Regions from separate parts of the Lederbergia sp. B243.17 genome, predicted to be linked through region 3. Evidence: riboswitches for the same ligand, from Rfam matches in the RefSeq annotation. Region 3 holds a riboswitch; each other region holds the start of a gene.
The links. Region 3 has a riboswitch for cyclic di-GMP ahead of AC0TWI_RS10160 (M48 family metalloprotease). Riboswitches for the same ligand answer to the same signal wherever they lie in the genome.
Positions count from the first base shown of each region.

Region 1: it holds a riboswitch for cyclic di-GMP, as region 3 does, so the genes downstream of both, AC0TWI_RS07505 (methyl-accepting chemotaxis protein) here and AC0TWI_RS10160 (M48 family metalloprotease) in region 3, are expected to answer to the same signal.
Region 2: it holds a riboswitch for cyclic di-GMP, as region 3 does, so the genes downstream of both, AC0TWI_RS18665 (anti-repressor SinI family protein) here and AC0TWI_RS10160 (M48 family metalloprotease) in region 3, are expected to answer to the same signal.

Region 1 covers NZ_JBWBKF010000039.1:51,607-53,841, forward strand. Annotated here, with positions in the region: gene AC0TWI_RS07500 (MurR/RpiR family transcriptional regulator) at 1-76, shown strand, start outside; cyclic di-GMP riboswitch class I at 581-687, shown strand; gene AC0TWI_RS07505 (methyl-accepting chemotaxis protein) at 940-2,235, shown strand, end outside.
Region 2 covers NZ_JBWBKF010000089.1:11,434-13,668, reverse strand. Annotated here, with positions in the region: gene AC0TWI_RS18680 (DUF5658 family protein) at 1-206, shown strand, start outside; gene AC0TWI_RS18675 (TVP38/TMEM64 family protein) at 229-849, shown strand; gene AC0TWI_RS18670 (helix-turn-helix domain-containing protein) at 884-1,207, opposite strand; gene AC0TWI_RS18665 (anti-repressor SinI family protein) at 1,285-1,425, opposite strand; cyclic di-GMP riboswitch class I at 1,454-1,544, opposite strand; gene AC0TWI_RS18660 (cache domain-containing sensor histidine kinase) at 1,952-2,235, shown strand, end outside.
Region 3 covers NZ_JBWBKF010000055.1:97,444-99,678, reverse strand. Annotated here, with positions in the region: gene AC0TWI_RS10170 (hypothetical protein) at 1-167, shown strand, start outside; gene AC0TWI_RS10165 (DinB family protein) at 309-800, opposite strand; cyclic di-GMP riboswitch class I at 1,135-1,226, shown strand; gene AC0TWI_RS10160 (M48 family metalloprotease) at 1,320-2,165, shown strand; gene AC0TWI_RS10155 (hypothetical protein) at 2,196-2,235, shown strand, end outside.

The DNA of each region.
Region 1 (2,235 bases), on a different contig from region 3:
TTTTAAGCGGACGAAAGAGGAATCGATCACGAACAAGGAAAGAACCGCTAAATCGGTAACCGGAAAGATGGTATAAGGTAGTTTTTAGAGTTCCTTCAACGAGGCTTTGCAGCGACGAATTGCTGCAAGGCCTTTTTTTGCGTAGAGCTATAGATGCTTGAATGAGAAATACGAAAACAAGACGTAAGGGAAGAAAGGACAATTATATATTAAATTTCTCTCCTGAATTAGGTGTTTTATCCCATAAGGCGAGGGGGCTTATGGAAGGCTCCCTTCTAGTACTTTTGGGCTATGTGGATGTGCAGTATAAGAATCTATTTTGGTACCAAACAATATTGTTTTCAAAAAGCCTATTAAAAATTGTTATTCCAGTCCGATATTAGTTTAGTGACCTAATTTCATAGGAAAACTGTGGGGAAACTACAAGCAATATCCGACTTCTGAACTAGTTGCAACCATTTAAGTTCATTCAGTAAAGAACATTCCTAATTTGAAAAAGATTACCTTTTTTGCTAAAAATGTTGAAATTTGTCGGATTATGTGAGATTATGGTCAAGCGTGATTTTAGTATTAGTTATATGGAAGATAAAGGCAAACTATTCCGAAAGGGTAGGACGCAAAGCCTAGGGTCTAAGGTTTAGAGATGGATGAATCCGTAATCTAAACGATGATCGCCTGGTTACCAAAGAGTGGATTAATGCATATTATTATCCTTTGTTTGGCTATTCTATATTTCATAGAGTAGTTTTTTTTTTGCAATTCTAATCCCAGGAATAAAAATTAATTACATAAACCTGTGTTGCTTTTTCGTGAATTGTGAATGTAGGGTAATAATTTTGCTGGAAAAGGGATGAGACAGTAGTGAAATAAGCATGTAATGACTATGGAGCAGCAGGAATCTTGTGCTTGGGTTAATTAAAAATGGAAAGGTTAGGAGACATGAATAGAAAAGGATTTTCATTTAAAGCAAAGTTTTTAATTTTTTCCTTACTCTTATCACTAGTACCTGTTATTTTAATTGGCTTTTTAGTTAATAAAACGGTTGGTGATATAACTCAAAAAGATTATATCAATGCTAGTGAAAGAGAAATTAAACAGGTAGATAATGGAATTTCTTTGTATTTTGATTCTATTAGAGAGAATGTAAATTTATTAGCTACCAACCCAGAGGTAGTAAGTGCTGATTCAAGCATTACCTCTTATAAAGATATACCAGGAGAAGAGACAATCAACATGACCCCTTCAACAAATGGGGAGAAAGAAAAAGCAATATATAATGTACTCTATCAATTCGGTAAAAGTCATCCTAATGCAGCTTATGTTTATATGGGCACATCCGATGGGGGATATGTACAATATCCTGAGGGGCCTGTAGCGGCTGGTTTCGATCCGAGAGACCGCCCTTGGTATACTACCGGTATTGAAGAACCAGGGAAAGTAAAATTAACAAGTGCCTATGCCGCAACTGGGATTGAAGGAATTATTGTAAGTAATGTCGTTGCGATTGAAAAAGGCGGAAAACCAGCCGGAGTGCTAGGCCTGGATGTTAGTTTAGAAGGTTTGACCGATATTATTAAGGAAATCAGCATAGGTGAAAATGGATATGTAATTTTAGCGCAAGGTGATGGAACTATTCTTGCACATCCAAAGAATCCAGATATGAACTTTAAGCCAATTTCTGAGCTTAACGTTCCTGAACTAAAGGATTTAAGTAAAGATGGTTCATTTGAAACAAAAATTGACGGAAAAGACTATGTGTTAAACACAGTCTCCTCAAAAAATGAAGGCTGGAAATATATCGCTGTTGTTGAGAAGAGTGAACTTTTAGCTACTGCAAATTCTGTGCGCTCCAAAATATTCATTATCGGCGGGATTTTCGCTGTTATATCTGTGCTCATTTCCATCTTGTTTAGTTTAAGGATAACGGGGAGAATCAAAAGTATTAGTGATTTATCTCTAGCGATGTCCAAAGGTGATTTGACCCAATTAGTCAAGGTTACGTCAAATGATGAAATTGGAGAGATGGGTAAGAATTACAACATTATGGCTAGTAGTTTAAAAGAGACAATGAAAAAGATATCGCTTGAATCGCAGCAATTGTCGGCTACATCTGAGGAGCTGGCTGCTTCTTCAGTCGAGAATCAAGAAGCCTCCAATCAAATCACGGAATCAATTCAAGAAGTTGCCAGCGGAACTGACGATCAGAACGCCGCTATGAAGAATGCAGTAGATATT
Region 2 (2,235 bases), on a different contig from region 3:
ATCCGCTTATGCTTATGGTCTACAATGCCGACCCGTTTTTCTTTCTCGTCTTTAAGACAAGCTTTTCCCTGATTGTGCTGCTGTTTATGTTTATTGACAGGTTAAAGAACAGCACGTGGGTCGTCGGCCTGGCAGCTGCAGCCTCGCTGTTTTATTCAGTCATTGCTGTGCTCCATGTTTTTTGGATCGGAAGTTGTTTTACATAAAGTCGAAGAGGGGGTTGTCCGTTTGAAAAAAATCATCATGATTGCGGCCGCGCTTTTGCTCGTTGGCTTTGCATTTTCACAAAAGTCGGCAATGATGGCTGCAATAGAATCCGGCAGAGGGACAGCTATCCTGATCAGCATTGTATTTGTTGCTTTGCTTGTATTCTTTCCAGTCGTTCCTTTCGCTGTGATTGCAGGATTGATCGGCTCGGTGTTCGGTGTGCTTCAAGGGACAGGCATCAGCTTAGCGGGCGTCATGCTTGGTTCCATTGCAATGTTCTGGATGGCAAGATACGGCTTTCAGGAATGGATGGAAAAAATCCTACGGAAATATCCGAAGGCAAGTGAATATGAGGGGTATTTCGAGGAAAATGCTTTTCTCAGCATTCTTGCACTAAGATTGGTCCCAGTTGTTCCTGCCCCGCTGCTGAACGTATTAGCAGGGATGAGCACCGTCCGCAGCCTCACATTTTTTGTCGCGTCTCTGCTTGGGAAAATTCCGGTTGTCCTCATCTTCACACTGGCGGGGAGTGTGTTTACGGACAGCAAATGGAGTGCGATCGCCATCTATGGTGTCTATTTTTTATCAATCATGATATTGATGACAATCTATTTCTACCGCAAACAAGATGAGGCAAAATAGAAAACGTTCTGTGGCGAAAGGGCCGACAGAACGTTTATTTTTTTTCTAATTTCCATTTATTGAACTCAATGAATTCCTTGAACTCCTGCTTGGATACGCCTGAATTCATCGCTTCCAGTACTAGTCGTTTCCATTCAAAGTCTAGCTCATCTGGAGCAATCACTTCTTCATCCAGTAGGACATTTACAGGTACATCCAGCACCTCAGATACCTTCTCTAAAAAATGAATTGAAGGATTTTGTTGTATGTTGCGCTCAATTGAACTTAAATAAGATTTGGCAACCCCCGCTTTTTCTGCTAGCTCTGAAAGCGACAGCCCTTTCTGCAGTCGATACTCCCGAATCCGTTCACCGATCATATAGAACACCTTCCTTCGCCTGAATTATAGCATATAACGAAGAGTATGTTCCATTTGCAGAACAGAAAAACATCCGTCTACTCCTTGCTCCTGATAGAATGACTGCGAAAAAATTCTTGAATCTCCTTTGGATCCATCCCAGCCTGCATAGCTTCAACGATGAGCGCAACCCACTCTTGGTCTAACCCTTCCACAGTAATTGCGACGACGTTCTCCATATGAACCTCCCGAATGTGAAGTGCATATTCAGGCAACCCAGCTTCCCTGGCTGCAGTTTGCAGCTGTAGGCCTGTGGCTTTGCGCATCCGCCTTTCGGTCAGAATTGCCTTTATTCTCAATACCGCCTTCGAATAGTTGTTGACCCCATTCTAAATGAAACCCAGTCAGTAAAACGTAGAAATTTGTCGTGATGAATTAAACAAATAGGTTGCTTTTTCAGCAAAATCTATATGAACGGGTGTCGAAAACTTTTATAATAAACTGAATATTAAAATACAAGTGAAAACAAATGTGAGTTCATGAAGAATTCAGTTTGTTACTGTCGAACATTTGGTTAAGAGAGGAGGTCAGTCTGTGAAAAAGGAGGCTTGGCACGGGAGCATGGTGAGGAATCTCTATGTCTGCAGGTGCAGTCTCTGTATGGGGTATCGAGATCGGTTTAGGCCTTGCAATTACTTTGATAATTGAAAGCAGGGCAATCTAGTATCAACATTTGTTACATAGTTGAGGGGGGGGAACAAGGACATGCGATCTAAGATTTTTATTACTTTCTCGTTGCTTATTTTGATACCACTTCTAATTATAGGGGCTGCTGTCCACCAAATATTTGCAGTATCGAAGGTTGAGGAGGTTACAAGTAATACGGAAAGTTCTATAAGACAGTTAAACAATAATCTTGATTTAATGATAGAGGATGCATCCAGATCGACTTTATCAATTCTTTATAACACACAATTGATCCAAATTTTAAAGCAACATCAATCCGCAGAGGATAAAACATACCGAAATCATGACCAGCAGACAGCATT
Region 3 (2,235 bases):
CAAACAAAGATTGCCGAGAATTCCTTCACGCTAATACCGACACCGCTTCCCGCCTCCTCAAAAGCTCCAACCTCCCGTGGACCGCCGCCAAACGCAACCGTACATACTACCCTAATTTGCAGATCATACAGGGGAACTGCGAATTACACACGGCTATGCAAGAGTAGGGAGCATCCATCTGAGAATAACCGGCGGCTATACGAGAATAAGTAGCGGCTATCCGCGAATAGCGCACACCCATCCGAAAACAACCGCCCGCCCATTCAAAAAAACGCTCCTGATGGTTCACTTCCCATCAGGAGCATTTTTCAGGCCAGACCTAATTTCCTTTTCACTTCTCTAATTTGATCTGTATGGCGCATTTCATGATAGGCGACGAAGGGGATCCATTGTTTTAGATTCATTTTTCCGAAGGCGGGATGCGGGTAGGATTTTGATTCAAGTATTGAGTCGTTTGAACTTTCAGCAAATGATCGTAAAGCAGCATGGGTGTGGTCGAGTTTCGCCTTTAGCTCGGCGAGGGTTTTGTAGTCTTCGCTCGGTACGGCGAAGTGAGGAGCGTCTACTTTTGTTGAGCGGTTGACGGACAGTTCGATTGGTTTGTCTTCAACATGGTTTTCTTCACCGGTTTTGTAGTGTTCTGCAATGGTCTGGGTGATGCCCCCTTCCATAAGGACGAGATGCTCCAGCACTTGGGCGATGGACCATTCGTTTTCGGCTGGTTTTTTGTTGATTTCCTCGTCAGTCAGGCTGTCTACTTCCTGTAATAGATCTTCGCGTGCTTTGTCATTGATTGTCATGTTTGTCACTCCTTCACTAGGTTGATTTATTATAGCATTACGGTTTGCCGCGGCAGCCTAGTTTTGACTTGAAGTAGCGGTGTGTTTATTGGAAGCCGCATACACATCGAACAGTTGGTGAAGCTGAGAATGGAGCGGACGACTTGGAGTCACGTAAAAAGAGGGTAATAGCTCATCGGTTGTTTTTGAATGTGAAAGCTGCCCCCTCTAATCTAAAAAGCTGTTTTTATAAAAACTAGCTCTTTTTACCTGGTTATTTAGTAGTAAAATTTTAATTTACAAAGAGAAGTTTCGGTTTTATAATTACCATGTTATAAAACTTTTTTCCTAAAAATCATAATAAAGGCAAACTTTTCGAAAGGGAAGGACGCAAAGCCATGAGTCTAAATCGCTGAAATAAGGCGACATGATTGTCAGGCTGCCGCAAAGTGGGAAAGCAATGTCTTCCTCTGAAGGGGCTATGGTTAGGAGACCATGGTTTTTTGTCGTGGAAAATTTTAAGTGAAAGGAAGGATGCATGTGTATATTGTTGATTTTGCAAAGCGGTTACTTAGGAAGCAGAATACAGGCCTTATCGTTTATCTTGTGCTGAATACGCTCATCGTAATGTTGCTTTTCCAAAATTGGCTGCTGGGACTCACTTTGTACGTTGCTTCGCTTGTTGCAGCACTTTCGCCATTGGGAGAGTGGATTCTCCGTATTCAGAACGGCTGCCGTCGAGTGGAGGAAGGGGCAATGAAGGAGCGATTGCAACCATTGTTCGAGGAGGTTTATGAGAGGGCGAAGGAACTGGATCCGAGCATTTCGGACAATGTTCAGTTGTTTGTGACAGATGAGCAGAGCCCCAATGCATTTGCGACAGGGAGAAAAACGATTTGTCTGACGACCGGTCTAATCGGTTATAGCGATTCGAAAATCAAGGCAACGCTTGCCCATGAGTTTGGCCATTTATCCCATAAAGATACGGATTTGGTACTGGTCGTGGCGGTCGGAAACATGATTGTTTCGTTCATGTTTTTGCTGTACCGATTGTTCATCACGGTTGCAGGTACGGTGGTGAGTATCGCTAACAGGAGTATCGGTTCATTGATTGTCTCATTTTTTATCGATTGGGTGCTTGTAGCGATGATGTGGCTTTGGACAAAGTTTGGAACCGCGCTTGTCATGCATACATCAAGGCAAAATGAGTTCGAGGCTGATGACTTTGCTCGTCGGATTGGTTATGGGGAGCCGCTAATCGATGTTTTATCTAGTTTCGAAAGAATGGAGGCGGAAGGTGCAAAAGGGCTGTGGGCGAATTTGGCAGCAAGCCACCCGGCGCCTACGATCCGGATTGAGAAGTTGAATATGAAACAAGCTGTTTGATTGGAATACATATATTGAGAGGCTGATAGAATGATGTTATATAAAAGGGAACTTAAAAAGATTCTAGCTT